Desulfosediminicola ganghwensis: one gene and its partner. The protein of the gene in region 1 interacts with the protein of each later gene in a pairwise test. Links are inferred from orthologs where the notes say so. Each region holds a gene or a part of one and is shown on either strand. Other genes may lie near its edges. The genes, in order: FCL45_RS12845 and mrdA.

Region 1 (16,341 bases):
GATTTCACTTTTACGAAGGCTACTCAACCAAAGAAGTGACCTTTCCCATCAGGGTACTGTCACTCCTTGGGGCCAGACTACTCATTCTCACCAATGCTGCCGGCGGCCTCAACCCGATCATCGCTCCCGGCTCTATTATGGCGATCAGAGATCATCTGAATTTCCTCGGCGAAAATCCCCTTCGTGGTCCAAATATTGATGAGTGGGGACCGCGCTTTCCAGATCTTTCAGTGCCCTACCACCCCGGCCTTATTAAAACAGCCATGGATTGTGCCACAACCTGCGGCCTGAAAAACGTGATAAGCGGCACCTATGCCTGTATACCAGGCCCAAGTCTGGAGACGCCTGCGGAAACCAGGTGGCTGCGTGATTCCGGAGCGGATGCTGTGGGAATGTCTTCTGTGCCGGAGGTGATCGTAGCGCGCCACGCTGGCATGGAAGTACTCGGTCTCTCGGTTGTTTCCAATGTTAACGATCCTGACAATTTTCAGCCGATCCTTCTTGAAGACATTATAGCTACTGCTGCCAAAGTAACTCCGCAACTCCAGCAGCTGGTTACAGAGGTAACCCGCAGATTGCCATCACTCTCCATTTAGGTCACCCTGTCGATGGCGAAATCGAGATGCGACCAGGTTGCTGTCGTGGTATGTTCACAGCCAATCAAGATCTCAATAGGCTGTATTCACAAATCTTATTTTCTTTCTGGAGTATCCCATGGAACAACCGGATCTCATAATAAGCGGTGAGTACCTGCTCCCTGCCGCCAGCCAGTCCTCTGTGCTCCATAACCACGGAGTAGCTGTAACAGGTAACGCCATAACAGAAATAGCGCCCACCGGCTTACTCACCGGTAAATACCCGCAAGCCGAACATCTTCACACCCCCCACGGTCTGGTGATGCCAGGGCTGGTAAACACCCACACCCACGCTGCAATGGCATGCTTCAGGGGTATCGCCGATGACCTGCCGCTGATGACCTGGCTGCAGGACCATATCTTTCCGGCGGAAGCCAAACTTACACCGGAAATCGTCTACCATTCAACGCTGCTCTCTATCGCAGAGATGATTAAATCCGGCACAACCAGCTTTTGTGACATGTATCTCTTCACGAAAGAGGTCGCTAAAGCAGCACAAACAGCCGGTATGCGTTGCTGGGTTGGTGAAGTTCTCTATGATTTCCCATCACCCTGCTACGGTCCACTGGAGAATGGTTTCAGCTATATTCAGGAAATGTTCGATCACTACCGGGACGACCAGCTAATCACTGTTACTGCCGATCCGCACAGTGTCTACACCTGCTCACCGCAACTACTGGAAAGACTGGGAGAAGTTGCAGCGAAGGAAAACAGCATCTATCATATCCATCTCTCGGAAAATCAGTCAGAAGTTGATACCTGTACAGAACGATACGGCAAATCACCGGTTCGGCATCTGCAGTCACTTAATCTACTTGGCCCCAATGTGCTGGCAGCACACTGTGTTAAGCTGGATGATGAGGAAATTGAAATCCTTGCCAGCAACGAAGTAAAAATAAGCCACTGCCTTGAATCCAACATGAAACTCGCCTCAGGTACAGCCCCGGTGGTCGAACTCCTCAATTCCGGAGCCCACCTCTCTCTCGGCACTGACGGCAGCGCTTCTAATAATGATGTGGACATGTTCGGCGAGATGAACAGTGTGGCAAAAATTCATAAAGCAATACATAGTGATCCCACCGTGATGGACGCGGAAACCACTCTCACTGCCGCCACCATAGGTGGTGCGATAGCCTTGAATGCCGACCAGAATATCGGCACGCTGGAGGTTGGCAAAAAAGCTGACTGCATCGTCATCGACCTCGATCAGCCTCACCTGACGCCCTGTTATAATATACCATCACACATGGTCTATGCTGCACGGGGCGGGGATGTGCTTCACTCGGTCATTAACGGGAAGGTCGTCATGCGAGACAGGAAACTCACCACTCTTGACGAGGAAAAAATTCTCGCAAAAGCTGCAGCAATCGCTCAAGTCATAAAAAGCACATGACATAATTTGATAATTGTCAGGGCAATCGGCCGGGAATCCAACATCCTTGACTTTCTGTCGATTCTACTCTACATTCTAGTGGCACTTTTTTAAGACCATCCGTCTAGGCTAAAGATGGTCAGTTTATTGTAATTTCTTTCGCCGAGGTAAATATATGTTCGGACTTGGAATGCCGGAACTCATCGTTATTCTGGTTATTATTGTAATTATTTTTGGAGCAGGTAAACTTCCAGAGATCGGCTCCGGAATTGGTAAAGGTATTAAAAATTTCAAAGAGGCTACCCGTCAGGAAGAGGATCCCAAGAAAATTGATGAGGACAAGAAAGACAACAGCGACAAGACCGCTTAGTTTTTTGATCAAACCTCTCGCTACATCGCATTAGAAGCAACAGCCCCTTAGGAGCAAATCATGTTTGGACTCGGCACACCTGAGCTAATTGTAATTCTTGCCATAGGAGTGCTCGTTTTCGGTGGCAAAAAGCTTCCAGAGATCGGACACGGACTTGGCAAGGCCATCTCCTCTTTCAAAAAAGGCGTCAGTGACGTTGAAGGAGAAACCAAGAAGATCGTCGATGATATCCCAGGCGTCAAAGAAGCCGCAGAGATCAAAGAAAAAGTTGATCAGGTCAAAGACATCGGCCGCATTTTGAAATAGCCCCTTTCACCCTGATTTTTAAACGCCAGCATACTCTGCGACTCCATCGCTAAGGTAACTGGCGTTTTTTATTTCCTACCACTCCCCAGGCACCGGCATCTCAAGCAGCTGTGTTGGGCCTGCATTTCTGCTCAACTGCAATACTTCCGTCGGCAGAGAATCATTCACTCCACCCGGGTCCTGCAAGGTGAGCCCTCCAACTGGTATTCCACCAGATCAGGCTTAGTTCAGATCATAGTGCCACCTTTACGATGAAACTCAATATACAGTTCCTGGCACCAACAGCCTAATCTTCACATTTCACGAGATAAACAGGGCGCCTGCCCCATCTTTACAGATAAAAAATCCTGATTTAAACCAATCCATACAATTTTTCATTGAATGACCTCCCTGCTCCTCTTACTCCGTAATTGCCCATACCGACAATTGAGCACCTCTTTTTTTACATTTTTGAATATTATTCTGAATTTTTGCCAGAAATCTGACAATATAGTATTTTTCTTGACTTTCTCTGGAATTTTATTTAAATCTACAAATCCAACTTCGCAGTATCGTAATTTTCTAGTCTTTGTTCATCCGGCAGGAATCCCCGTCCCGGCTTGTACCTCATAGACGCGTTTAACATAGCCCATCCGGGCTACTTTCTTTATTTTCAGCAGGAGAAACCATGTGTCGCTTAGCTCTAAAAACAGCGAATGAACCATTCTCCCCGTACGAAGTGATACAGGCAATGGAAGCCATGCAGGAAGGTTATGATGGCTCCGGGCTTGGACTGCTACTTCGCGGGATGGAGTTTGAAGATTTCAAATACAATCCGCGCTTCCCGATTCTTTCCGGAATCGCACATTCTAAAAAAGCGGAACAGCGCATGGATGAGTTCATGGATGAACGCGGATACGAGCTCAAATATGACCATCGTTTCACCATGCGTCCGGAACTCATCGAAGCCAAAGACCGCTACAGATACTTTCTTCGTGCCTACCGCATGCCTGTTGAATTTAAAGACAAACCGCAGGAAGAGCGCGAAAGGGAATTGCTACTCACTCGTCTCGCCTTAAGAAAGCTGGGTGAGGACAACAACAACGACCTGACAGTATTCTCCTTCTATCCTGATGTTGCGATGATCAAGGAAGTCGGTTGGCCGCTTGAGATCGGCAACGCACTCTCTTTATGGGACGGCCAGATCAAGTCGCGTGTCTGCATGGCCCAGGGTCGGCAGAACACCAACTACGGCATTAACCTGTACGCCTGCCACCCATTCTTTATAGAAGGTATTGCCACCATGACCAATGGTGAGAACACCGCCTTCGTACCGATTAAAGATTGGCTGCTTGGCAAAAACATCCCAGGGTACATTGGCTACCAGAGTGACTCTGAAGTATTTGCCCATATTCTGCACTACACACTCAAACAGCTCAAGCTGCCGCTTGAGGCGTACAAACATATCATCACTCCACTCAGTTCCAAAGAGCTTGAAAAGCATCCCCAGGGAGAGTTCTTAAAAGGTCTGCGCAATGTTTGTCGTCGCCTGGTAATCGATGGTCCCAACGCTGTCATCGGTACTCTGCCGGACGAAACCTGCATGCTGGTAATGGACCAGAAGAAACTGCGCCCGGCAACCGTTGGCGGCCGTGATGGCGCCTGGGCCATTGCCTCAGAGATTTGTGGCGTAGACGCACTGGTTCCCGACCGGGACCCATCCCTCGACTTCCAGCCAATGCGCGAACATACAGTTATCATCCCTCCCCATAGAAAGGAATTAACCATATGGTCTCAACACAATCAGTTACCGTTACCCCAAGCAGCCTAAGCTACACTGATTTACAGTGGATCATCCAGCATCGGGAGGATCGCTGTACCCTGTGTGGAAAATGTACTGCCATATGCCCAAAAGGGGCAATTCACCTCACCTACCGGAGACAAAGAGTCCCTCGTGTAGATGTGCTGAGCAAAAAACGTGGCAGCGATTATAAAACCTTCGTCGGAATTCGTCAGAGAACCAAGATGGCTAATGCCTGCATTGGCTGCTCCATGTGTTCCATGGTCTGCCCCAATGAGGCAATCACGCCGGTGCCGAATTCCAACGAAAATCGTTCAGTATTCTTCAACAACCAGAAAGGTGAACCGAACAAGCGCGGCGGCCGTAGAAATGTCGAAGGTCCGACCCTGCTCGATCGCATCATGTTCGACCGTATTTCGATGCTGACTGACCCTGCGCTCGATGCGGGTCGTCACGAGTTCAATGTCACCACCACTCTCGGGCGCGTACTTTCCCCTGAGGATTTTCTCGACAGAACCATCAACGGCGGCTGGATACCACCAACCCGCGAAATATTTCCGTTCGTGATCGGCTCCATGTCCTTTGGTGCACTGTCGCCAAACATGTGGCTCGGAATGCTGCAGGGTGTCGCCTACTGTAATGAAGTACTCGGTATCCCGGTCGTCATGTGTACCGGTGAGGGCGGCTGCCCACCTTGGGTATTGAGAAGCCCTTACCTTAAATACATTATTTTGCAGATCGCTTCCGGCTACTTCGGCTGGGATGAGATCATCCGTGCCATTCCGGAGATGCAGTGCATGCCTGCAGCCATCGAGATCAAGTATGGCCAGGGTGCCAAGCCTGGAGATGGCGGACTGCTCATGTGGTATAAAGTTTCCAAACTGATTGCACGCCTGCGTGGTGTTCCGGAAGCTGTTGACCTGCCTTCACCGCCTGTTCATCAGACTCTCTACTCCATTGAAGAGAGTGTCATGAAAATGGTTCAAACCCTCTCCACAGCGTTTGAGCACAAGGTGCCGGTATATCCTAAAATTTCCGCATCAACTTCTGCCAAATCCGTATTGAACAACCTGGTTCGTAACCCATACGCAGCCGGCTTGATGATAGACGGTATCGACGGCGGAACCGGTGCGGCTTATAACGTCTCCATGGATGCCACCGGTCATCCGGTCGCTTCCTGTGTTCGCGAGTGTTATCTTGATCTCGCAGCACAGGGTAAACAGAACGAGATCCCGATCTTTGCAGCCGGCGGTATCGGCAAAAACGGCAACGTTGCCCAGAACGGCATGGCTCTCGTTATGCTCGGTGCATCAGGTGTCCATATCGGTAAATATATCATGCAGGCCGTCGGCGGCTGCCTCGGCAACGAGAAGAACCGCTGCAACGTCTGCAACACCGGTATCTGCCCGAAGGGTATTACCAGCCAGAGCCCGAAACTTTACAGACGTCTTGACCCGGACAAGGTCGCCGAACGCGTTGCAGACGTATATATGTCTATCAACACTGAGGTCAAGAAGATCATGGCTCCGCTCGGACGCTCCCAGTGTCTGCCGGTCGGTATGTCCGACGCCCTGGGTATCGCAGATAAAGCTGCCGCAGAAAGGCTGCAAATCAAATACGTCTGCTAGACCGACATAATGAACAAACACGTAACGGAGTTCAATATACTCCGTTACTTGACATGAGGAGTTATCAGTGACTACGACTGTTATAAAAGGTCTCGACAACAACGGAATACGCATCAGCTCAATGAAGTTTGAGAAGATGGTTCGCTCTGCTGCGTCTGAGGCCTCATCCCTGCTATTAGAAACATACGGCCAGCATAACATCGGTATCCGGCTTCAACACGAGGACGGACTCGACATCAAAGTTAAAGGCCCATCCGGGCAGCGTCTCGGCTGTATGGGTTTACCCGGCACCTCCATCAAATGTGAAGGTGCAACCTCAGACGACCTCGGTTACCTGAACATCGGCGCGGAAATTACCGTTATCGGTGATGCCACCAATGGTGCCTGTAACGCCATGGCCGCTGGTAAAGTATACGTTGCCGGTTCAATAGGTGCCCGCGGTCTCACCATGACCAAGTGGAACCCGGCCTATGAAAAACCCGAGCTTTGGGTTCTCGGTTCGACCGGTGACTCTTTTGCCGAGTTCAACTGTGGCGGTATCGCTGTAGTTTGCGGTATCGATGCCAAAACCCCGGAGAATGTCCTCGGCTACCGTCCCTGTGTCGGTATGGTTGGTGGTACAATTTACTTCCGCGGTGAAACCGACAGTTCATTTTCCCGTAACAATGCCCGGCTTGATGTACCTAACGACGAGCAATGGCAGTGGCTTTCTGAAAATATGGCCGGCTACCTGCAGAAAATTGGCCGCGAAGAGTTGCTTGAGACCCTCACCAAGCGTGATGAATGGCAGATCCTGATCGCCATTACTCCACAGGAGCGCGCCCTGATGTGGTCGGGACCTATGCCTATGGCTGAGTTCCGCAACGAGCACTGGAACAAAGCTTTCGGCGGCGACCCGCTGCGCGATCTGGCCCCGGGCCTTGATCGTAGCCCGATTGCAGCAATCGTCACCGATGACCTGCGCCGCAAAAAACCTTTCTGGGCCAATCAGGAATCAGCCGCGCCTTGTACCTACTATTGTCCGGTACATATACCGACCATTGACCGTCTGAGACTCATTCGCGAAGGTAGAGCGGATGAAGCTTACGAAATGCTGCTCCGCTACACCCCGCTGCCAGCCTCCGTTTGCGGCGCCGTATGCCCGAACCTCTGTATGGAGAACTGTTCCAGAACAGGTGTTGACGACTCCATCGACATGCATATTCTCGGTCGGGCTGTCGGTAACTTTCATGCCCCTGAAGCTCAAGCATCTACCGGCAAAAAAGTGGCCATCATCGGTGGCGGCCCTGCAGGAATGAGTGTTGCCTGGCAGCTGGCTCTGGCCGGCGTCCACGCACATATCTTCGAATCAGGTGACCAGCTTGGCGGTAAGCTTGCCCAGGTTATCCCCTGGGAGAGACTCCCCCGGGCTATCTGGGACATTGAGATTGAGCGTTTTAACTCCATGGAAAACATCAAGGTAAGTCTGAATACCGAGATGAGCAAGGAGAAGTTCACCGCATTACAGAAGGACTACGACTACGTAGTTATTGCAATTGGTACTCACGAGCCCCGTCGTCTGCAGTTCCCTGGTCACGAGAATGTAACCGCCGCGCTGGACTTCCTCAAATCAGCCAAGAGCAGCTCACCGATGGAAGTGGGCCGTGAGGTGGTTGTGATCGGTGCCGGTAATGTGGGCTGTGATGTTGCCTGTGAAGCGTATAGGCTTGGTGCAGAGAAAGTCACCCTGGTGGATATCCAGAAACCGCTTGCTTTCGGCAAGGAAAAAGAGGCAGCCCAGGAACTTGGCGCCCAATTTCGCTGGCCTGTTTCCACTAAGGAAATCACCAAAGAGGGGCTGATAACCGCCGAAGGTGACCTGATTCCGGCTCAATCGGTCTTTATCTCTATCGGTGATGTACCGGCTCTCTCGTTCCTGCCTGATACCGTAGAGACAATCACAGTGGGCGGTGCCGCCTGGATCACCACCAACAAGGCTCATGTCACTTCCAGTGGCAATGTACTCGCCGTCGGTGACGTGGAAAAACCAGGACTTGCCACCAACGCACTCGGTGCCGGTAAGGAAGCTGCCGAATTCATTATCGCCCAGTGCAAAGGTGAAGAGTTCAAACCGTTTAACAAATCGGTTATCAGCAAACGAGCACTCACCATTAATCACTACTCTCCTTGTTCCAAGGGATCGACCGAAACGGATCAGGCGGAACGATGCCTCTCCTGCGCTTCGTGTCGTGACTGTCATCTCTGTGAGACCATCTGTCCCACCGGGGCCATTACCCGCCGCGAGATAATTATCGGTTCGCAGAACGGATATGAATTCAAGTCAGATTTCGACTTTGAATATGTCTCCGACGATAAAAAATGTATCGCCTGTGGATTCTGTGCAGATACCTGCCCTTGCGGTATCTGGACCATGAACCCGCTGTAGCAGTCAATCTGCTTCAGATATATTCAGCCGATCTACCGTTTGTTCAGCGGTGGATCGGCTTTTTTCCCTTACCAAAGTCGATCACGCCGCTCATGGCTCAGCAGATACGACTTCAGCTCCACACCGCTTGCAAAGCCTGTAAGTTTCCCTCCCGCTCCCACTACCCGATGGCAGGGTATAATGAGCGGAATCGGGTTTTTGTTTGCTGCCTGCCCTACTGCTCGGCTCAATCCCGGACTCCCTAGTTTTGCTGCTATTTGCCCATATGTTAACACTTGGCCATGAGGAATATCCTCTATGATGTGCCAGACTTTTCTTTGAAATTCGGTGCCATTCAGCTGTATGGGCAGGTCAAACGAACGTAATCTGCCATTTATATATTCCTCAAGTTGGTCATGTGCCCTACGGTGGAGTTCACACTCGCTGTGACGGGGATTACGTTGTGATAACAGTCGCTCCTTTTCGATAGACCCGATAATAAATTGTAAAGATTGCAGGCTTTCACCATCACTCGTCAAAAATATCCCTGACAACGGTCCCTGATCAAGCGAACAGAAGGTTTGTATACAATTCATGGTTATATATGTGGAAAATTAATTTATAATAATAAACTCTGATTCCCCCCAATCTTCAGCTTAAAGAGGTGGGAAGAGAGATGCGGCAGATTGGCATGTGGCCCTCCGGAAATCGATTCATTATATTGAGTTGCCGGGAACACTTCTTTAGCTTTGGGCTGTTACTCCTCCCCCCCTAACTACTTGCTCCTCACGCCTCGATTCGTGAAGCTGGGCTTTAAGGGGAATCAGATCATTAATTAAGCTGAGATATACGACACTTTATATCCCATTGCGTTGACAGCAAAGACAAACAAAGTGTATTCTTGGCAGGAAGTTATGTTCCATTTCTATTAACGCTTTAATACCCCTCGTGAAAATGCAAGACCCTCTACATAAAATACTGGTACCGATCAAGGATATCCAGAATATTCGCGGCGTGGCGATGCCCATTGGTCTGGAATACCTGCAACTGGTGGTAACCGGGCCACCGGGAGCTGGAAAATCGTATTATATCAACCAGATCAAAGGGTGGCCTAACGAAGGGTATATCGACCTTACCCGAAAAGGGTGGTGGAAAGACCAGACGCTGATCTACAGGCCGCGGGAGGTCCACCTCGGCATGCCTTTTGCCGGGCACAAAGAAGCTCTTACTGTCTTTGAAAAGGAATGGCTGGAGCAGGATCCTCCGCCACCAATCGAATTTGAACGCCTCAAGATTCCGCCTAAAAAGCAATATTTTTTCCAGACCAACTGGCGGCAACGGTATATTTTCGAATTCCTTCTTCCCGACTATGAGACAATTTACAGACGCCGGAAAGAACGTCAGAGCCGCGGTTATTTTCCAGTTGATACAGAATTAACCGAGGAAATTGTTCAGAAACAGATCCAGGCATACCAGGAAATTGCCCTCTATCTGCATCGGGCTGGTTTAAATGTTTATATTCGCATAGGGCTTGAGGGCAAGCCGATGCGTATAGCCGAAAAGGGCGTTGCCACCATACCTAAATGGGCGATCAGTTATAGCCCACCACGCCCGAGCCTTAAGACCTGGGCAGGCTGGAAGCAGGTCATTGGTATGAAACAAGGCAATTGGTTTACCATCACCAATGACATACGTCGTATCAGGGGGATCAATAGAATCGCCCATGATGGCCGAACATTCGAAATGCTTCTTGGTGACCAGCGCCTCTGCTTCCACCCTGAAATTCCACTGGGAGTCAAACGCAAAGATATACGAAAGAGCTGGATCATCAACACCCCCCAGGCATGCTCAAGCACAGACCCCACCGGTTTTGTCCGCATCGCTCCTGGTGAAACGGTGATCCTCGGTAAAGCCAACAGCGAATACGACACTATTCTTCAGTTCTCGGAACAAGTAGCAAATCGCCACGCCACTATCACAAATAACAGGGGAGATCTGACCATAACCCCGCTTGACGAGAAATACGGTGTCAAACTTGTTCGTTTTGATGATCTGGACTACCGGGAGCAGGTCGAGGCAAATCGACAGAAAGCCTTTATCACCATACGGCATCTTTATGGAGGCCCGATCGCTTTGCTTGAGCCTGATGTGGCGCTAAAACGGATTCAGGAACTCAACACCCTGATGGATAATGAACCAATGCGTCCACCCAGGCGAGACGGCATGCCAGGAGGAATCATTGAACTCGATCAGCGCGCGTTGCCCCTGATTATCGGTGATCTGCATGGAATGGTTGATAACCTGCTAAAAATTATCGCCGAGAACTGCCTGCTCAATTGCCTGCAATCTAAATCAACGACAATCATAATTCTTGGCGATGCAGTTCATTCAGAACTCCTCGACGAGATGGAGTCAATGGATAGCTCAATCCTGTTGATGGATCTGATCATAACACTCAAACTTCGCTTTCCTGAAAACTTCTTCTACATACGCGGAAACCACGACACTTTTGCCACGAATATCAGTAAAAACGGTATTCTTCAGGGAGTGCTGATGCGTAACCGCCTGGTTGAACTCCGTGGCGAAGAATATGCGCAGGAGATGGAAAAGTTGTATGACAAACTCGCCTATGTCGTCAAATCCAAACACTTTTATGGTTGCCACGCGGCCCCACCACGTACTCAGGTCACGTACGATGACATAGTACATATCGCCGACAATCCCGTACTCATCAGAGAAGTGACCAAAAACAGGCTCCAGCGGCCTCATTATCTGGCAGGATACACCAAAAGCGATGTTAAAAAATTCAGGAAGGCATTGAAGGTTAAAAAAGGAACACCTTTCATAGTCGGTCATACACCACTTGACCCATTCGGCTCAATCTGGAAAAACGTTGGCTCAATCAAGAACCACCATATTATCTACAGCGCCCATCAAGAGGGTCCCGCCATTTTACAACAGCTGAAAGGTGGCCTTATCCCTCTGACCTACCCTGCAGAGCCTCTGACCAAACTGATAAATAATATCTGACTTTCATTGCCATGTTCATACAGGCCGCACAATGGTTGTCATATTGGACTCCAACTGGAATCATCGCCACCTGCCCCTGGTCACACCCGGCGGTTGTTCCGCCGTCAATCCCGGTTGTTCGTCTGCCGGATCCCGCACATTACCTCCTGATCAATTCCTGCCAATTTCTTTGTGTAATATAGTTTTCTTAACACAATCTTAATATTCAGTATTTTTTCAAAGATTCCATAACTAACTGGTCCAACGTACTTATTCAATTTATCTACCCTTAATTGCAGCCCAATATTTGATTGGCAATTCTTGATAGTTCGGTTTAGTTTAACCTGTTTTTAATATTCGCCTAATATTAGTGTTAGGAGAGAGACAATTCTAGCTTGAATTGAACCAAAATGCCTGATGGCAAAAAAACAAAAGTGAAGAGGTCAATGATCATGCGATCAACTACGCCCCTGTCGGGCCTGTTCCGACGTTCACCGTTTAAGCCGATTCAGGAACACATGCGTGCAGTGTTCTCCTGTATCTGTCTGGTACCACCCCTATTCGACGCAATCTATGCCAAGGATAAAGGACAGACCAGAAATTTATCCCGACAAATCAGTGAACTGGAAACTGAAGCGGATAAAATCAAATCCACCTTCAGACTTAACATGCCTACCTCGTTATTGATGCCGGTAGACAGAAAAGATTTACTCGGTCTTATCAGCGATCAGGACTCCATTGCCGACACGGCAGAAGCTATCAGTCAGATAGTCACCTTCAGGGATATGATTGTCCCCGACAAACTCAAATCCCATCTTGACGAGCTGCTTGAGGGAACCATGGAGGTAACTTCCGAAGCCAAGGAAATGATTGAACAACTCGACGAGTTGCTGGAAGTTGGCTTTGGAGGACGTGAAATGGCACGAGTCACCGAAATGATTGCCGGTGTTCGCCGCAGCGAACACAATATCGACGCCATCCTCCATCGCGCACGCAGGGCGCTTTTTGAAATTGAGGCTGAATTAGATCCAGTTTCTGTGATGTATTGGTACAAGATACTCGAACTTCTTGGCAACATTTCAGACCAGTCTGAGAATATGGCTGACCGCGTACTTTTGTTCCTGTCCAAATAAGAGGGGAAAATGGAAATTATTGCTACTTATGGAACCGCCATGGTCATCCTGGCGGTTATCTTCGGACTCTACATGACCTGGGGTATTGGCGCCAATGACCTTGCCAATGCCATGGGAACCTCTGTTGGTGCAGGTGCCATCACCGTAAAACAGGCTATATGCATCGCCATTATCTTTGAATTTATGGGGGCTGTACTGGCTGGAGGCCATGTTACCTCAACAATTCGTAAAGGCATCATCGATCCCTCCGGTATCGCTGCCAATCCCGAAATCCTTGTTTATGGTATGCTGGCATCGCTTCTGGCTGCTGCACTATGGCTGATGATTGCCTCTACCAGAGGTTGGCCTGTGTCAACCACACACTCCATTATCGGCGCGCTTATCGGATTTGCTCTCGTTGGAATCGGACCCGAAGCCGTTAAATGGAGCAAAGTGGGCAGCGTTGTTGCCAGCTGGGTAATATCCCCTGCTATTGGTGGCACGATTGCCTTTTTATTGGTGATGAGCACCAGAAAGCTTATTTTCGACACGGATCAGCCACTAAGGAACGCCAAGAAGTACGCGCCGGCTTACATTTTCATGGTGGGCTTCATGATCTCCCTTGTCACCCTCTTCAAGGGACTCAAACATCTGAACGTTGATCTCACCGTCCTCCAGAGTTTTGCCGTCGCGAGCATTATTGGCGCAATGGCAGCTGCGCTGGGCTGGTACTTCATCAGAAATATTAAAGAAGATATCGGCACCAACCGGGAAACCCACTTCGCCAGTGTGGAGAAAGTTTTCAGCCCGATGATGCTCTTTACGGCCTGCGCCATGGCCTTTGCCCACGGCTCAAACGATGTGGCAAACGGAATCGGACCGCTCGCTGCTGTAGTAAGTATTGTCGGTTCCGGTGGTGAAGTTATGCAGGAATCCGATCTGCCTGTCTGGATTCTGCTGCTGGGTGGCGGTGGTATCGTGCTCGGTCTTATCACCCTCGGCTACAGGGTTATGCTTACTGTCGGTAAAAAGATCACAGAACTCACACCATCCCGCGGCTTCTGTGCTGAACTTGCAGCGGCAACCACAGTAGTCCTCGCCTCCAGGACAGGGCTGCCGGTTTCCACCACACACATCCTGGTAGGTTCCGTACTGGGTGTAGGTTTAGCCAGAGGAATCGGCGCGCTTGATCTCCGAGTCGTCGGAAACATTATTATTTCCTGGGTGGTCACCTTGCCGGCAGGCGCTGTTATGGCCATGCTGATATTCTTCACCCTGAAAGGTATCTTTGGTTAACCTGGAAGTATAGAGCAGGAAAAGATTCAAGCCCGACCGGTATTTTTACCAGTCGGGCTTTTTTGTTACCTATACAACAATCCGAGATGCGATTTCCAGGTCTCCTGATTTTTCAGCGGGCAGAATCCCCCCGGGCCTCTGCCATAAAATCCCTCCAGATGGGTACAGCCGTTCTTCCACCGTTTTCCTTGTCGCCAAGGGTCTGATTCAGATCATGGCCGACCCATACTCCACTGATATAGTTACCGTTAAAGCCAACAAACCAGGCGTCTCTGTTTTTATCGGTGGTACCGGTCTTACCCCCTGTTGCGCCGGGCAAGCCACTGGCACGCTTTCCGGTACCATTGGTCACCACCTCTTCCAGCATGGCTTCCATGTTGAGTGCGGTCCTTGGTGTCATCGCCTGAACCCTCATGGGCGACTCCCGCCAGAGCTCTTTGTCCTCCACCACAATGCGACGAATAAATGACGGTTCGGTGTAAATACCACTGTTGACAAATGGTCCATAAGCAGCAGTGATCTCGAGCAAAGAAACATCCACCGTACCAAGAGCCAGGGACAGATCTGGTGGCATCTTCGCGGTAATGCCAGAGGCGTCAGCCATGGCATGAACTCGTTTGACCCCGACATTTTGCATCAACCGGACAGCCGCAACGTTATAGGAGTTTGCCAGTGCATTCTTTAAGGTGGTATCCCCATGATATTTTCCGGAGTAATTCTTCGGCTGCCAGACGCCATGTTTACCGCCGGAAATAGAAAGGGGTGCATCACTGATGATGCTGAGCGGTTTCCATCCATCCTGAAGAGCGGCGGCAAAAACGAAAGGCTTGAAAATTGAACCTGCAGGCCGTTTTGCCTGGACCGCCCGGTTAAACGGTGATGCAAAATAATCAGCCCCCCCGACCAATGCCCGCACCCTGCCGTTGCTGCGCTCGATACACACCAGTGCTCCCTGCGGTATCCGGCGCGAATTCACATCCCTCAGCGCCTGACGGACACCTGCAGAGCGCAGTCCACTGACCACCGCTTGAGTAGCACTTTTCTGTAATTTCGGATCGAGGTGAGTGTAGATTCTCGCGCCCGCTTCCTGCAGTGGACGACCTAAGATCTCAGTTGCCTGTTTTTTGACCACATCGAGGTAATACCCGTTGACCGGGTCAAATCCCCGCTTGCCAGCTCTCAAATTCAGCTTGGAAATATAGGCGACCCTGGCCTTGTCCGGAGTAATATAACCGTCATCCGCCATCCGGTTGAGTACATATCGTTGCCTCGCCCGAGCTCTATCCAGATGCTTCAAAGGAGAATATCTGGTGGGTGCCTGCGGCAGACCGGCAAGCAGCGCCACCTCTCCAAGAGTCAGCTGCGAGGCCGATTTACCAAAATACACCTGAGAAGCGGCCTCCACCCCAAAAGCACCCTCACCCAGGTATATCTGATTGAGGTAGATATAGAGGATCTCCTTTTTGGTCAGAAGAGTATCTATTCTCCAGGCAAGTATCGCCTCCTTGAACTTTCGGATATATGTTTTTTCAGGGCTAAGCAGCAAGCCGCGAGCCACCTGCTGGGTTATAGTGGAACCTCCCTGGCTCTTGCGACCACTTTTCAAATTTACCACCAGGGCACGCATTACCGAGATAAAATCAAGCCCCTTATGCTCATAAAAACGGCCATCTTCGGCAGCTACAAAAGCATCCGGGAGCAGTTCATGCATGGCCTCAAGCTCCACAACGGTTCTGTTTTCCGCAAAGACCCGCTCGATAACTCTGCCGTGCCGGTCATAGATTATAGAGGCCTCAGCCGGTTGGTAATTGGCTACTGTGCGAATATCCGGGATCTGCAAGCTCTTCATTATAAAGAGAGAACTGCCCAGAAATATAGTGAGCAGCAGGCAGATTGAAAACAGAAACCCGATTATATGTTTCTCATTACGCGGTTTCCTGCGAGGCTGGGTTGGCTTACTGGAAGCCTTGGATGACTTGCTTTTCTTTTCGTCTGACACAAGGAGAATAGTGTTGGTAAAAATTGGCTCTTTCTGTATCTTTAATGACCAGACCCAAATGTACCATTTACCTTTCAACAAGCAACTCTAATTCGTTTCATTCATGGCTAAAATCCGTATCCTGCCTGAGCAGTTGGCAAACCAGATAGCTGCAGGCGAAGTAGTAGAGCGCCCGGCCTCCGTCGTCAAAGAACTGGTTGAAAACAGTCTTGACGCAAGTGCAGACCGCATTGAAGTTGAGATCGAGGGCGGCGGCACCCGGCTCATCCGCATCATTGACAACGGTGAGGGAATGGATGAGGACGATGTGCTACTCAGCCTTGAGCGACATGGTACTTCTAAAATACAAACCGATAAGGACCTGAACGCCATCAATACCCTCGGGTTCAGAGGGGAGGCTATTCCCTCTATCGGTTCCGTTTCCAAAATG
Region 2 (16,300 bases), 2.1 Mb from region 1 along the record:
AAGCCCCACTCCTCTCCCCAGACCGAGAAAGCAAAGTCGGTGTGCCGCTCCGGCAAGAAGTGCAGGTGTCCCTGGGTACCTTCCATATATCCTTTACCGAATTTTCCACCACTGCCTACAGCAATCTTGGATTGAAAAATCTGATACCCACTGCCCATCATATCCTGCTCGGGATTGAGAAAGGTTTGAATGCGCTGCTTCTGATAAGGTCGCAGTAATTTTTCCCAGGCGAAAACCACCACCACCAAAGCGGAGGTCCCTAAAGTTGCGATGGTGGAAAATTTCACTTTTACAAAGAGCGTCATCGACACAAAGATGATGCCAAGCATCAGCGCCGTACCGAGATCCGGCTGCAGCAAGATCAGCAAAAAGGGAAAGCCTGTCAGCAAGATGGGCATGAGCAGTTGCTTGAGGTTATAACCGTCGATGACCTCTTTTCTGGAATAATAGCTGGCCAAGGAAATGACAAGCATCAGCTTGGCAGGTTCTGAGGGCTGAAGATTAAAAAAACCAAGGTCAATCCAACGCTGTGCACCACCTGCCTTACTGCCGACAAAGTACGATAGGAGTAAAAGCATGATAACAAGGAAATAGAACGGATAATTCCAGATATGCAGATCGTTATAGTCAAAACTCAGAATGACCAGACAACAGGCCGCACCCATCAGGAAAAAATACGCCTGCCTCAGATAGGGTGGTGTCCCATATGGTTTGGGTGGGTAGGAAGCACTGTAAAGATTAAACAGTGCCATACCACAAACAAGTAGAATAAGCAGCAGCAGTACGAAATCAAAATTTTCAAAATGCCGCCGGTCAACACGAATCATATATATATCCTCTCTCCTGGCTGAAACTCCTTTTTGACCGGTTTCAATCAGGCTTGATTTTCCTTTTCTTCATTCGCTTGTAATTCATTAAGATAATCCTCGAAATACTTCTCAAGGACTACCTTGGCGATAGGTGCTGCAGTCGAGGACCCGCCAAGCCCATGCTCGACAATGACAGTCAACGCAATCTCAGGGTCATCCGCCGGCGCATAACAGGTGAAAAGTGCATGGTCCCGATAATTATAAGGAATGTCATCGTCTTTCAATCCACGGTACTTTGCCACACGAACGACCTGGGATGTACCAGTCTTACCGGCTATTGTCAGGCCATCGATCGCAATTTTACGAGCAGTGCCTTTTTTCCCGTGAACCACGTCTACCATGCCTTGATGAATGATATCCATAAACCGGGAATCGAATTTTTCATCGGCCACAACTATCGGCTCGAATGTATCGGTAACTTCACCGCTGGGATCGACAACTTTCTCTATCAACTGCGGCTGCATTCTTTTACCATTGGCCGCCAAAGCAGCTGTCATTACCGTGAGCTGGATAGGCGTTGCAAGATTATAGCCTTGGCCAATAGCCACAATTACTGTTTCACCGTCATGCCATCTTTCACCATACCGCTGCCTTTTCCAATTCTTGGTAGGGACGAGGCCACTTTTTTCATGCTCCATCTCCACGCCGGTTTTCTCACCCAGGCCGAATTTTTTGGCATACTCTGCTATAGTATCAACCCCAAGCCACTGCCCTAACTGATAAAAGTAAACATCACAGGACTGCTCAAGAGCCTCTTCCAGATTTACGGAACCATGCCCGCTATGCTTCCAGCAGCGATAGGTTTTATTGCCGAGAGAATAATGACCAGGGCAATAGATTTTGGTTTCGCGATCAACCAGACCTTTCGCGAGGCCAGCCAGACCGATGACCATCTTGTAGGTTGAGCCAGGCGGGTAGTTTGCCTGGACAATCTTGTTGAGCAACGGATGCTGTGGATTATCACGCAGGGCGTTCCAGTTCTTGTGTGAGATACCGCCGATGAACTGATCGAGCACGATTGACGGCGTTGTTGCCAGAACGAGCAAGCGCCCGGTCTTCACCTCCATGGCAACTACTGCACCAGCGCGCTCATCCCTATCCATCAGGTTCTCTGCAACCTTCTGCAGTTCGGCATCTATAGTGAGGTAAATCTGATTGCCCGGCAAGGGATCGATCTGTTTGAGCTGTTTGCGTTCAAAACCTCTGGCATCTACTTCAATATAGCGATGTCCTTTGCCACCCCTGAGATCTGCTTCGCGGAGCTTCTCCAACCCCTGCTTGCCAACAAGGTCCGTGCCGCTATAGATTTTCTGATCTGACTTTTCAAGCTCTGCCTTACTGATCACACCAAGGTAACCGATAGTATTGGAGGCAAGATTCCCGTACTCATACACCCTGACAGGTTTCACCTCAATACGAATACCTGGAAACTCCTGATTGTGGTTTTCAATATAGGCCAGGGTCTGCCAGTCAATATCTTCTTTGAGAGTGATCGGCAAATACCGTGGCACTCCCGAGGATTTGCGAATCCTCTCCCATAGAAGGGATATATCTTCCTTTAACACCGGCGCAAGACGTTTCAGTACTTCCTCGATGTCATGGCTGTCCTCACGCATGAGAACCACATTAAAAGAAGGCCTGTTGGTAACAATCTCACGCCCTTTTCTGTCGAGTATGTGGCCACGGGGAGCTGCTATTTCCTGAACTCTCACCCTGTTACTGTAAGCATGTTCCTTGTAATCATCGCCGTGGAGAATCTGCAATGACCAGAGCCTGGATATGATAATCGAGAAAAATGGTATAATAACAGCGACTCCGCCAAGCAAACGTCTCCGCAAAAGGTCTACAGCCTCTTCGTCCCGCTCGCTGAATTCCTCGACCTCTTTAAAAAACAACTTCATATACTTTTCCCTCTACGCTTAAAGCGGGTTCCTCGTTCTGTTTTTCAAGCGCCGAGATCGTGCACTGCGCATCTGCAAATGCTCATAGAGGCTGTTGAAAACAAGGAAAAATGGAATTGCAGCTAATATGAGCAATAAGGTGTCCTGGACAACCTGCCCCCAGGACCAATCTGGTATAGCATGAGCCGCGGAGATGGTTGCGAAAAAATACAACCCGATCTGCAGCAGGAAATAGCTTACGCCAACCATTGGAATCTGATAGGCACTCTCTTTGACCGGACTGTTGACAGTGATAGTCTTCAGGATGACAAAAACCGCAAGGAAAATGAACGGGTAATAACCCAGATTTGCCGCTACAAGCACATCGAGCATCCACCCCAGTGAAAACGACAGGAACACCCCGGGTATCCAGGGCAGCTTATATGCAGAAAAAGCAACCAACAGAAATATTATGTCAGGTCGGGCGAAATTACCGGGTAGAAGCTGCAGCATGGAGGTTTGCACTACAACCAGCAAAACCCCCAGGAGAAGATAGATCATGGCAACCAGCATCTGACTATCTCTCTGCCTCCATATACATTTCACGCAAGATTTTTTTACGGTCAGTGAGGTCAACAAAAACTACTTCAAGTTTTTGAAAATCCACGCTCGGCTCAACCTCTATTTCCTGAAACATGCCACGCTCCATGATGCGAACATTGGAGACACGCCCCAGCGGAATACCAGCCGGGAATATACCACCGATACCGGCAGTTACAATATAATCACCTTTTGCGACATCATCATTTTTCAGAACATACTGCAGTACGTAGCCATGCTCTCCGGCACCTTTTAAGATGCCGCGCACTCTGTTTTTCTGAAGCATTGCATCAATTGCACTACTGGGCGCATTTGCCAGCAAGACCTTGGAATAATTTTCAGAAGCATGAATAATCTGGCCTACCACCCCGCGCGGATTGACCACCACCATACCCTCAACCACATCATCTTCCGAGCCACGGTCAATAATTATAGTCTGGAACCAGAGTGACGGATCTTTACCCACAACTCGTGCGGTTATACGGCCAAACCCCTCTTGCTGTTTGAACTCAAGCAACTCCTCGTAGTGTTTGTACTTCTGATACCCTTCCCGACGTTCGCTCAACTCCAGCATGTACTTATCGACCAACGCCTTCAGCCGTTTATTGTCTTCTCTGACTTCGATCAGGGCTATATAATCGTCTTTTATCGCCGCGACCCCGGATAATGAGTGCGTGACCGCTGATTGCAATGGAGCTATCAGGTCAAGCGTTACCCTGTGCAACGCCCCAAAGCGCCCGCCCAGCATTGAGGCAAGCAAAAGAAGGCCCACCACCAGCAGAGTCCCGAACAATAGCAGGATTCGCACTGAAAGCAGGCCAGATTGTCCATTTCTCGCTTTCGCTCGATTTCTCACGGATCTCCACTTAACATTCATCGGCTAGAAACCGATACCACCTTGGCGTCCAACCGCCAGGTTGAACCGATACATTCCAACACAACCTGCCAGGCGAAAAAACGGCCTGTGCAAGCCGGTTAATAGATGGTGACTTCTCGCAGAATATCCAGATTGTCCAGAGCCTTGCCCGAGCCAAGTACCACTGAAGAAAGCGGATCATCTGCTACGATAATCGGCATTCCTGTAGCCTCTTTCAAGCACTTATCAAGATTCTTCAACAGTGCTCCACCACCGGTCAGCACAATTCCCTGATCGACGATATCAGCAGCAAGTTCTGGTGGAGTCACCTCAAGTGCCACCCTTACGGCCTCAACAATCACGTCTACCTGCTCGGCAATTGCAGACTGAATCTCGTCGGCTGAAATAGTGAGAGTTTTCGGAACACCTGAAACCAGGTCGCGTCCCTTGATTTCCATGGTCTCGTATGGCTCTTCCGGCATAACATTACCGATAGTGGTCTTAATCGACTCTGAAGTTCTCTCACCAATCGCCAGGTTATGTTTGCGCTTGATGTACTGCAGAATAGCCTCATCCATCTTATCGCCAGCAACACGAACTGATTTGGCATAAACAATTCCGGCAAGGGAAATCACTGCAACCTCTGTGGTGCCACCACCGATATCGATGATCATGTTCGCTGTCGGCTCAGTAATAGGCAAATCTGCACCGATCGCGGCTGCCATTGGCTCTTCGATGAGATATACTTCGCGGGCACCGGCCGACTCTGCAGATTCTTTTACCGCACGCTTTTCCACCTGGGTAATTCCGGATGGAACCGAGATCATAATACGCGGATGAACAAGGGTACGCCTGTTATGAACTTTGTTGATGAAATAACGTAGCATAGCCTCAGTCACTTCAAAATCGGCGATTACGCCATCCTTGATCGGCCTGATTGCTTTGATGTTGCCCGGTGTCTTGCCGAGCATCATTTTCGCCTCCTGCCCAACTGCAAGCACTTTGCTCATCCTGCCATCCTGGCGGACCGCAACAACGGAGGGCTCACGCAACACGATCCCTTTACCTTTGACGTACAACACACAATTGGCTGTGCCTAGATCTATTGCAAGATCGTTAGAGAGCCAACCAAAAAGAAAGTTAAATGGTGAATACATACAGCCTTCCTTGGAGTAAAAAAACCACCTTCAGTGGGGAAATTAGATGATCAATTCAGCGGGATATCGACTTGGTGTTTTACCCCCCTCAATCGCGTAAATTCAAGGTCTCTAAGAGATCACTTACAAAACTCCAAACCATAACAAACCACCATAGGGTTTGGCAACAAATTAGGTGTCGGCTACAATAATAGAAGAAATTTCGTTGACAGCGATTTCAAAGCCAGGTATATAATCGGTCACAAATTGCAGAGAGCAAAATGTGGGGCTATAGCTCAGCTGGGAGAGCGCTTGAATGGCATTCAAGAGGTCGGCGGTTCGATCCCGCCTAGCTCCACCACAGATATAAAAAGGTTACACAATTAATTTTGTGTAACCTTTTCTTTTTGCGTCACACTTCACTTTCCATCATCCCGTCGTCCGACTCAGCACACATTTGCCACACTGGCTCCACACGAACAACAGCATCATCGATGCACAATCAAATACACACCCATAGTTTAATTTTAACTACTTATGGTATGCCCTGCCCGATAGTAAGCACCCTTGCTGCACATTCCCTCATGACAAAGTATACATGCAGACCCAAAAAACATTGGTGCAGTGATAATCATCGCAGGGGATTGAATAAGCTCCCTCATCTGAAATAAGAAAAATGAAGTGTTCCTCACATGACCCTTTTAATCCGGTTATGGAGCACAGAGCTTAAAGAAGCTTTTGAACAGCCACCGGAACCGAAAGCACATAGGGGCTATGTTCCCGCAGTGCATCAGAGATTGCGTCTCGTGCCATCCGCGCAGCCTCCATCGTTTCGTACTCCCCGTAGAACACATACACCTGCCCGGAATTTTGTCTGTCTTCCAGGATGAAAAAGTTGTCGGCTTCCTGTCTATATTCTTCGGCGTCAAGCATCTGCTCAATATTTTCCTGCGCATTTTCGGCTGAGAGCACCATGAGCTGCATGGTATATTTGCTGTCACTTTCACCATGCAACCAGTTCTCACCTGCGGCCAGGCGGCGGAAGTATTCATTCTCCAAGCCCGGATCTGTTACCAAATCAACTTTTGTTACCGAAGACTCAATAACAGCACTCTCCATTTCAGGGACTTTCTTGATATTCGAACCCTGTATATTGATACTTGAGACGGTAGCTTCAGCTGGTTTTATTACTTTTTTTGGCTCTGCGCTCACGGTTCCGACTGTATCCTGTCCCGCCCTCAAATGTTCTGTACTGGCCGGTTTTACTTCAGTCATCTCAGTTACAGGCGCACCGGGCTGAAACTCAATGTTTTCGGTGGAATCGTCCAGAGACTTTTCAAATATCAGGTCTATATCCTCATTCGAGAGACCTTCAACGACACTCTCTGCTTCGGTTTGAACAGTGCCGTCGATCTCAGCCACGATCTCTTCTGCCCCGCCCTGTGATTCAGATGATTCGGTTTCTTCTGCCACAATCCTTTTAGCGGAACCTTTTTTCAGAGTCACCGGCTTGCGCGTTACCCGCTCTTCAATAATTTTTTTCCCAACTGTGGGCTGTGGTACTATGCTGACTACTTCCTTGACGAAATCGTCATCACCAATGATCACCGAATTTTCTTCCTTATCGGCTTCCTCAGCATATGCCTTGGACAGATCTGGTTTAACTATCTGGCTGGAGTCTTCGGACAGGTCTGCAACTCCTGACGCTTCCTGTTTCAATGTACTCGCTTCGGCGGCGCCTTCCGGCAATTCTGATTTGAGAGCAACCAACTCATCAATCTCTATTTCATTTATTGTGGTGGGTTCATTTTCTAAACCGGCACTATTATCAACAATAACATCATGCCCTGCCGGTGTACCTTGTTCAGGCTGTTTTCTTTCTGTGAGACCGATTTCGGCTGATGCCTGCTCTAATATTGTTTCAGGTTCTTCAATAATAGGCCGCTGCCCGGCAACAGCTTCAATTGGTTCGTAGCTCTCTTTTTTATTGCCTGTCACCAACACAAAAACAACAGCAAGAGTGGCCACAATGGCTCCACCTGCCATCAACATCTTCTTGTTTGAATAACCGCCAGGCCCAGGTAGTACTGCCCCTTTAATCCCTGCTCCGGTTCCACCCTCGCCGCTTTCTGCATTTTCCAACATGACACAAAAGGAAGCCCCTGAGTTTCCTCGTTTCAGCACTTCGTCTGCGCAGCTATTGATCTTCCTGAAATTTCCCCTCGAGACCTGATTAATTCGCGCAACAGCTTCCGTAGTAAACGAACCGGCATCGACTTGAGCCAGACGCCCTGTACACATTTCAATATACAGGGCGGTCTCAGACTCACTCAGCGGTTGCAGACCATAACGTTTTTCAACAACCTCATTCAGATTACAAATATGCAACTGTTCCAAGTTCTCCAACAGGCCAGGCCGGCCTATAAAGAGGATCTGCATACGGAAATTGTTAGCGTTAACCATGTCCAGCATTTTACGAATGCGCTCGAGTGTAGCCAGATATATTCGTTCTGCGCCATCGAAAACCAACGTCAAACGCTCAGGTAAACTTGCTGCTGATTCGGCGATCTCCCCCACCGCCGCCGCGACGCCTTTTCTTGTAAGATCTGTCACCTCGACCCCGACAATCCGGGCAACGACCTTTACAACATTTTCAAATGACAGCACAGTCTTACTAAAATATATCAGCCGGCAGCCATCAACTGATTCGTTGGCAACCATCTTACCTATTACCGATTTGCCGCTTCCCGCCTCTCCGGTTACCACCACCATTGGCACGCCTTCCGCCAGGTCCTGCCTGATATTCTTCAATAGATTCAGACGCCCTATCTCGGGATGAAAATTTTGCGGAATAAACTCCTCAGAAAAAGGTGAAAATTCCTTAGGGGTGGCCTCTGTCATTTTGTCGTCTATCTTCATTTCTCTATATCCATCTGGAACTGCCGCCCTTAATCATAAACCAGACATTTTGCAGCAATTCCAATCTCGCTGTAACGTTCAATTCCTGTTGTCCTTTCACTTGGAACAGGTACAACCATTCACCTAATCCTGCCATTATATGACCAATCGCGCACCAATCCTACCATTGTCGGCACTTCGCTTCAACCGCTCTGAAATCGATCCGGCAGTTCGCTGCCTTCAATATCCATAATCGCCTGGTACAACTTTATTTAAAAGATGAGCTTTTCCGGCAGGTCTCTTGTTGGTACGTAACAGGCTCTGTGTTTAATATTTTAATGAGTATTTTACGATACAGATGCATTTTCCCTCTGCCGATTGCTCTGCATCGCATATTATTGACATCCTGGAAAACTACGGTTAACTTCATTCATGCCAGTATTTCAACTAACAGATAATATTGTATTTCCCCACCCTGACCTCGCAGAGGATAGCGGGCTGCTTGCCGTAGGCGGCGACCTCAGCCCCGAACGTCTCATTAAAGCTTATAGTAACGGGATTTTCCCATGGTACTCGGAAGGTGATCCTATTCTCTGGTGGTTCACTGCCCCGAGACTGGTATTGTTTCCCAACGAACTCAGGGTCTCTAAAAGATTAGCCCGAACCATCCGAAAGCAACCGTTTGAAATCAGCTTTGATCGGGATTTTGAGCAGGTCATCCATAACTGCGCCAGCTGCAGGACCAAAAAAGGTGAAGAGACCTGGATCATTAATGAAATGCAAAACGCATATATCGAATTACACAGGCGTGGCTACTGTCATAGCGTCGAGTGCTGGCAAAAAGGCCTACTCGCCGGTGGTCTTTACGGGGTTCTGATAGACAAGGTCTTTTTCGGAGAATCGATGTTCACCCGGATTACTGATGGCTCAAAGATAGCCTTTGTTGCGCTGATTGAACACCTCAAAAGAATTGGGGTTCAGCTGGTTGACTGCCAGATGACAACGGAACACTTGCTCCGCTTCGGAGCACGAGAGGTTGAGGGAAAAACGTTTCAACAATTGTTGGATAAATATATCCAATCATCCAACCCTGATGGTAGGTGGACGAATGAGCAAAAATGAGAAGAGAACAGGAACCTGTCCAGGCTGTATAAAGGAAAGAGAACTGACCCCATTTGATAACCTTGAACTCTGCTCCGAATGCGGGTCGATCGCGGAAATGATTGCCAGAGACAAAGATCGGGTCACTCGAATCAAAAATCTGCTGCCAGAAAGGAAAAATGGCGATCCGGTGGTACTTCCGGAAGTTCTGGATGCTGTTCGCTACAGGACTAAAGATCGGGAACACAATAGCTGGTACGTCTCCATCAGCGAAATGAAAGGTGAACCAGTTGAAATTTTTGCTTCCACTGCCTTTGACCGGGACCAGCACCTTCAGTCAAGAATATCCAATCTGACAACAATTACCCGGCTGGTCTCCCTGGTTTTACGGCATATAGCACTTGGTGAAGATCTGACTCTGGAAAAGACCCTAACCCAACTACACAGAAGCTCCAGGCAACGCGACGATCTACCGGATATGCTGGTAAAGGTTCTCAGTAAGTATGCGAACCGCCCAGAGGATATTGCCAGACACGAAGTTGAAACACCCTGATCTTTTCAGAGCAGTGTTTCGCAACCTGCTGGAGGTGATCAGCACTCCAGGTAAAACTCATAGGGGATATTGGACTTGTCGAAGTGCCGCAAGACCTTGTGCAGTGCATGCAGGTTCGGCACCTTGAAGTTAAGTTGCCAGGCCGGCTCAAGGGTGGAATATTTAGAAAGCAGCTGAAGGTGGGTGACATCCAATTCTTCTGGTGCATTTCCCAGGGACTGCATAACTTCAGCCCGGGACGCCCGTAGGATGTGCAACTCCTGTTGCTTGCGCACAGATGTTTCCCGAAGTTGCCAGCTGATATTTACCGCGTCTTCGCGCCTGAACTTGATGGAGTGCAATCGAGTGCATTTTTTGTGGTGTACTGAGAACCCTTTCTCGGTGAGTAACGCGCAATTATCCTTGTTGGCAGGGTTTGGCTTACAACAGGAAGAGAGCTTCACAACTACGGGATCCAGTGTGGTCAGCTGAATTTTATTAAAGGCTCCGGTTGGTGTGAAAAGTGGAGACACACCATCGAACATATCATTTTTAATCCTGGCCATAACATCATAAAGCCGCAGACGCCCCTCACCAGTACGACCGTAAAGTTCCTCCAGCGTGTCGACATGGAAATCCCTGAGCAGTTGAAGCAATGGTTCCCCCTCCAGAACATGAAACGGGAAACCGTAACGGAGCATCTCCTGCCTGAGAAGCGATTCACCGACCTGACGGGTAACTCTTCTCCGTCGAATCCTGAATCCTCTGGCCAATTCAGCTCTGGCCCTGGGCGTCTTACAGATATTAATGACATGCTGCTCAAAGCGAACCGGCTCCTTGGCTCGTATGATTCGGACCATGGAACCATCCGTCAGCACATGATCAGCAGGCACCCTGGTATTTCGTATCATCGCACCGAGACAGGTCCGGCCAATCTCAGTATGGACCCGAAAGGCAAAGTCGAGAACCGTTGATTTAAACGGCAGACAGATAAGATCTCCCTGGGGCGTATAGGTGTAAATTTCTTTCTTGCCACTGGCGGCGATGACATCCCGGTACGAGAACGACTCGTCTGAACTCAATACATCGAAGAGTTCCTGAACCTCTTTGACAAAATGTCCCTGCTTACCCGACTTTGAACTCCAGTTACGAAAAAGGCCCCGCTGAGCCTTTCTGGCCATCTCATAGTCCCGTATTTTAAAGAGGAATTTCTGACCCTTAATGATAGCCCTTGCGTGGAGCCCCTGATAGCCTGTCGGCTTCGGATTGGCTATAAAGTCACGGATAGTTCGGGGAATAGGACGGAATGTCTCGTTGATTATGCCCAGGGCGCGATAACAGGAATGGCGATCTTTAACGACAATAACGATCTCCATCGGAGTTTCGATGCGTTTCAGGAGCAACCGGTTGGTAGCATCGTAATAAGCCCAAAGTTCTTTAGTACGCATATTCACTTCGGCGGGAAGCTCATATGCCTTCACCTGCTGCCTGAGTGCCTGTACTATTTCCAGGCCGATTGGTGACTTGCCCAACTGCCTGATATGACTGTTAAGCTTAGCACCCTGTTTGGGATATTTAAAAAGCAGAGCCAGATTATACATCTGCCTCTTAATGGTAAATAAGCCGAACACGGTTGCCAAAGGCGCATAAATATCTATTGTTTCATCAGCTATTCTCTGGCGCTTCTTGCGCGGCAATGCCTGCAGGGTACGCAGATTGTGCAGCCGGTCGGCAAGTTTAACAAGCATAACTTCCGGTCGCAGTGCCGCACCTGAAAATATTTTTCTGTGCGTTCTCTGGGAATTATGTTGCTTACTGCCCGAAACATGCGTTACTTTTGTGCAACCCTCAACGATTGCCTGAACATAGTGACCAAATCGATCACCTACCACTTCAGCCGTCACTTCCTCCACATCTTCAACAGTGTCATGTAACAGTGCAGCAGCAAGAATTTCCGGATGGATGATATCCATCTCTTCGGCTAGAATTTTGGCAACTGAACAAGGATGAAGGATATACGCATCACCAGATTTACGCCATTGATCATAATGGGCCTCAATTGCAAAATCGAGTGCTTCCCAGAAAACAACCTGATCCGGAGAATCTCCCAAGAGGTCAAGCATCTGCCGACGGTAAGAAACTATATCAAAAGGAATACGACGCATACTCTCCTTTTAGGCGCATGCCAGCATCGGCACAGATATATATCTGCCCGCTAAAACCATGCTACACTGAAGAAAACTAATAAAATAACAGACAATCTTGTCTCAGAATAACAGAATTCCCCGTTCAGGGGGAACAAATTTCATTTCATGACTCAAAAAAGATACTCACGAAAAAAGCATCATTCCAAATCCTCTCACAAAAGAGGATCATCGTCGAAAGACCAAACAATACAACATTTTGAAAAGCAGGTTTTGGCCTACCTCTACACCTCCACAGAACCGGCAAGCATGGCCGACATCACCCGGGCTGTTACCGGAAAGAGTACACTGACCCAAGAGGTCAAAGGTACTTTTACTCATCTGTTACATACTAAAACATTAACCAAGGCGGACAAGAAGAGATTTCAACTCAGTCCCAATGCTCCTCTTTACGAGGGCACATTGCAGCAACATCCGAGAGGCTTTGGTTTCGTATCCGTCGCTGTCAAGCACGCCAAGGCTCCCGATCTGGCCAAGGATATCCACATCACTTCGAACAGGATGGGCGGTGCCATGCACGGCGACCGGGTTCTGGTTCACACCCGGCGTGGCGGCTCTTCCGGACGCCCTGAAGGTACAATCTTAAAAGTTTTGAACCCTGGGGCAGACACAATTGCAGGTACTATAGAATTAACACGGCGCGGTTGCTTCGTTCACCCGGATGACAGCAGATTCCCTTTTACTGTCGAAGTGAACCCTGCCGGCTTCGACAACCTTGCCAATGGCATTGCAGTCATCGCCCAGTTCCGTCGTCCTGAAAAACCATCGCCTGTTATAAAAGGGAAGATCATCGAACTCCTTGGGCCAGCCGATAATATCGATGTACAAATGCGGCTGGTGATTGAAAAGTTCCATCTGTCACACATCTTCAGCGATGAAACCCTGGCAGAAGCGAACCAACTGCATGAAAGCGTTAAGCTAACCGAGGACCGTGAAGATTTACGTGACATCCTGCATGTAACAATAGATGGGGAAACAGCCAAAGATTTTGATGACGCAGTCTGTGTTACCAAAACCGCACAGGGTTTCCAACTCCATGTGTCAATTGCCGATGTCTCTCACTATGTGAAACCCGGCTCGGCCATCGACACGGATGCATATCAAAGGGGTACATCCATATATTTTCCAGGCAGAGTAATTCCCATGCTGCCCGAGAAGTTGTCTAATAATCTTTGCAGCCTTATCCCCAACGTAGATCGAATGGCAGTGACAGCAGTCCTGGATTTCGACCATTCCGGCAAGCGGATCGGTAAGCGGTTCTGCAGATCCGTTATTAAAAGTCATAACAGATTTACCTACACCACGGTTGCCCAGCTTGTTATAGATAAAGATGAAGAGACTCGAAACGCTTTTGGTCCCTTTCTTACCATGCTTGATCATGCAAACGACCTCGCCCGGGTACTCCTCGCCAGGCGACTGGAGAGAGGCTCTATTGGTTTTTCATTGCCCGAAGCCGAAATCCAACTTGATACAGACGGTCATATCGAGAGCATAACCAGAGCTGAACGGAATTTTGCCCATCAGATAATCGAAGAGTTTATGCTGGCAGCCAATGAAGCGGTGGCAGAAACCTTCACCAGGAAACATCGTCAAAGCCTCTATCGAATTCACGAATTGCCGGATCATGACAAAATTGTGGAATTCAGCGAATTCGCCAAGACGCTCGATCTTCAGCTCCCCCCACCCGAATCAACTGCTGAGTGGTTTGGCAAAGTTCTTAAACTCTGTAAAGGTTCACCCAAGGAGTATATCGTTAACAACCTTCTGCTAAGAGCAATGCAGCAGGCCAGATATTCTTCGGACAATGTCGGGCATTTTGCTCTGGCAGCTACAGATTACACCCATTTCACCTCCCCTATCCGTCGCTACCCCGATCTCATCGTCCACAGAGAGCTCTGTGCAATGCTGGCGGAACAGAGCACACGCAAAAAACAGACCAAAGCAGAAAACACTATAAAGAATGACCTGCGCGAAGTCGGGATATTCCTCTCCGGCAGAGAACGGACCGCAGTCTCATCAGAGCGCGACATGGCCGACCGGCTCAAACTGCTCTATATGGAAAAGCATCTTGGTGAATCGTTCAAAGCAATCATTTCCGGCGTAACTGACTTTGCGTTCTTTGTCGAATTGTTGGATCTCTTCATAAGCGGATCTGTCTCACTTGAGTCACTCAATGACGACTATTACCTCTTTGACGGCAAACATCATCGAGTCATTGGTGAGGTAAGCGGCAAGATCTATCAAATTGGTGATATCATCAGCGTTACCGCAAGCGATGTTGATAGAAATAAAAACAGAATTTACTTCGAACCATCTTCACAGCAATAACGAGTAGAAAGACTTAAAAATCAGTCCATCTAGCCGACAGGGCCTATATTGATCGATATTTTTGCACCTTGACTTGCTGCACTATTTCGAATTAAGTACTCTCAGGAAGGTACTGATTAATACTTTTTTTTCTAAAGATATATTTTACGGTTAACTCGTTCTGGAGGATAGTTCATATGGAAGAAACCAGCATGCTTGCGTCGTTATTCGGCAATCCTTTTGCCAAGGGGCTTGCTTTAGGCTTAGTGATCTGTATCATCTTGTGTTCGTTTATGTACATTCGCGGACTGCTTCGCAGACGTGAACTCAGTAAAGAGGTTGACCGTCTGCGCAACCATCTGCACACCAAACTGGAAATCGATTCTACTGATAACGAACGGCGTAAGGCAGAGCTGACCCGTCTGAAGCAGGAGCGCGACAATCTCCGCATTACTGTGCAGTCACTGAACCAGAAGCCTGGTCGAAAAGAGATTCGTCAATACTACATCTATCAGACCGCAATCGACATCATGTTCGAAAAAGCTCCAGGGTTTGCACCAGCCTGGCAGGTTACCCTGAAGGAGGCTGAGAGACTGTTCGAAAAATCTGAAAGTGGTGTGGTACCTCTGCTTAAAAGACTGATGCCTTCTACCGCTGACAAGCAGGTTGAAGAGTACGAAAAAATCAGCAGAATCTCAATGGATACCACCAGCAAGAAAAACTGAGATTTTTCTGCACGAGCGGAAATTCGACGTCAGTTTCAATTACTTCAAGCAGGGATTGACCGAAACAACGGTTCAATCTCTGCTTGTTGTTTAAGCCCTCTGCCAACACCCCTCCTTTTACAATTTCCTTTTCCTGACAGATATCATGCATCAAGACCGTGAGCTTTTATCCCAGGTGGCCATTGTCCTCGTCCACCCGAAATTTGCAGAAAATGTAGGTTCTGCCGCGAGGGTCGCTTTTAATATGGGCATCAGCAGAATCATTCTGGTCCGCGACGAAATGCCGGACCGGGAAAACATGGCCAAAATGGCCACCCACAAAGCTGCACATCTTCTCGACTCGATAGAGGTATATTCCACCCTGGAGGAAGCACTGAAACCCTTTTCGATTATCGTCGGCACCACGGCCCGACTCGGCAAAAAGAGAACCATCGAGCGTAATCCCAGGGAAGTGATAGAAGCGGTTATCCCCGATCTCCCCAACAACCATATGGCCATAATGTTCGGCCCGGAAGATACCGGCCTGACCAATGACGAACTAAAATACTGCAATTACACCTCATGCATTCCGACAGCCGATTTTTCATCACTCAATCTGGCCCAGGCTGTCGCTATCCACTGCTATGAACTGTATTTCAGTATAGTTCACGCCCCCAACGCTGTTGAGCCCAATCCAAGATATGCATCATCTTTCGAACTCGAAGGGATGTATAAGCATGTGGAGGATGCCTTATTACGTATTGATTTTCTGAAAGAAAAAAGTCATACATACTGGATGAGCAACATCAGGCAGTTCCTTGGAAGAGTCAGACTTTCCTCTAAAGACGCCAGCGTCATTCGTGGTATTTGTCGCCAGTTTTTATGGTACAAGGGGAAAAACCAGAAAGAATGATTTACTATGAGAGCCGACGATGGACACACGCGATATCCCCAGACCCTTTGCCATTCCATCAAATAAATTCTACCCTCCCCATATTGACGAATCTCAATCCCTGCTCCGCACCGGCCTGCTGAACTCTAAACTTCCGCATAAAATCCGGAACAAAAAAGCAATCATCATAGAAGCCCAGGCTGGCCAGGGAAAAACGACCCTCGTCTCGCAATTCATCAATCATCACAATATTGATTTTATCTGGTACCAGATCGGCCCTGAAGATTCCGACCCGGTATTGCTGCTCTCATCGCTACTGGC

What was found.
Region 2: the proteins of FCL45_RS12845 (region 1) and mrdA interact in binary tests that used the Escherichia coli proteins (3 or more experiments, as listed by UniProt). The link is inferred for Desulfosediminicola ganghwensis from one-to-one orthologs.

The regions. Positions count from the first base shown.
Region 1 is NZ_CP050699.1:3,024,183-3,040,523, reverse strand. The notes cover bases 13,394-16,341. They hold FCL45_RS12845 (penicillin-binding protein 1A), read right to left. Parts: upstream 15,762-16,341; coding sequence 14,025-15,761; downstream 13,394-14,024. Other genes in these bases: mutL (DNA mismatch repair endonuclease MutL), read left to right, coding at 16,015-16,341; FCL45_RS12850 (inorganic phosphate transporter), read left to right, coding at 13,394-13,912. Outside these bases: FCL45_RS12900 (purine-nucleoside phosphorylase), read left to right, coding at 1-596; FCL45_RS12895 (amidohydrolase family protein), read left to right, coding at 715-2,028; FCL45_RS12890 (twin-arginine translocase TatA/TatE family subunit), read left to right, coding at 2,183-2,377; tatA (twin-arginine translocase TatA/TatE family subunit), read left to right, coding at 2,438-2,683; FCL45_RS12880 (class II glutamine amidotransferase), read left to right, coding at 3,351-4,493; FCL45_RS12875 (FMN-binding glutamate synthase family protein), read left to right, coding at 4,451-6,091; FCL45_RS12870 (FAD-dependent oxidoreductase), read left to right, coding at 6,159-8,516; FCL45_RS12865 (methylated-DNA--[protein]-cysteine S-methyltransferase), read right to left, coding at 8,585-9,091; FCL45_RS12860 (metallophosphoesterase), read left to right, coding at 9,450-11,525; FCL45_RS12855 (TIGR00153 family protein), read left to right, coding at 11,951-12,637; more of FCL45_RS12850, read left to right, coding at 12,647-13,393. UniProt on the Escherichia coli protein: Cell wall formation. Synthesis of cross-linked peptidoglycan from the lipid intermediates.
Region 2 is NZ_CP050699.1:5,118,818-5,135,117, forward strand. The notes cover bases 323-3,229. They hold mrdA (penicillin-binding protein 2), read right to left. Parts: upstream 2,771-3,229; coding sequence 875-2,770; downstream 323-874. Other genes in these bases: rodA (rod shape-determining protein RodA), read right to left, coding at 323-827; FCL45_RS22135 (hypothetical protein), read right to left, coding at 2,789-3,229. Outside these bases: more of rodA, read right to left, coding at 1-322; more of FCL45_RS22135, read right to left, coding at 3,230-3,310; rod shape-determining protein MreC, read right to left, coding at 3,327-4,205; FCL45_RS22145 (rod shape-determining protein), read right to left, coding at 4,325-5,362; FCL45_RS22155 (AAA family ATPase), read right to left, coding at 6,068-8,260; aat (leucyl/phenylalanyl-tRNA--protein transferase), read left to right, coding at 8,672-9,361; FCL45_RS22165 (TSCPD domain-containing protein), read left to right, coding at 9,348-9,893; FCL45_RS22170 (HD domain-containing protein), read right to left, coding at 9,932-12,037; rnr (ribonuclease R), read left to right, coding at 12,185-14,404; FCL45_RS22180 (hypothetical protein), read left to right, coding at 14,581-15,108; FCL45_RS22185 (RNA methyltransferase), read left to right, coding at 15,254-16,000; FCL45_RS22190 (AfsR/SARP family transcriptional regulator), read left to right, coding at 16,020-16,300. UniProt on the Escherichia coli protein: Catalyzes cross-linking of the peptidoglycan cell wall. Responsible for the determination of the rod shape of the cell. Is probably required for lateral peptidoglycan synthesis and maintenance of the correct diameter during lateral and centripetal growth.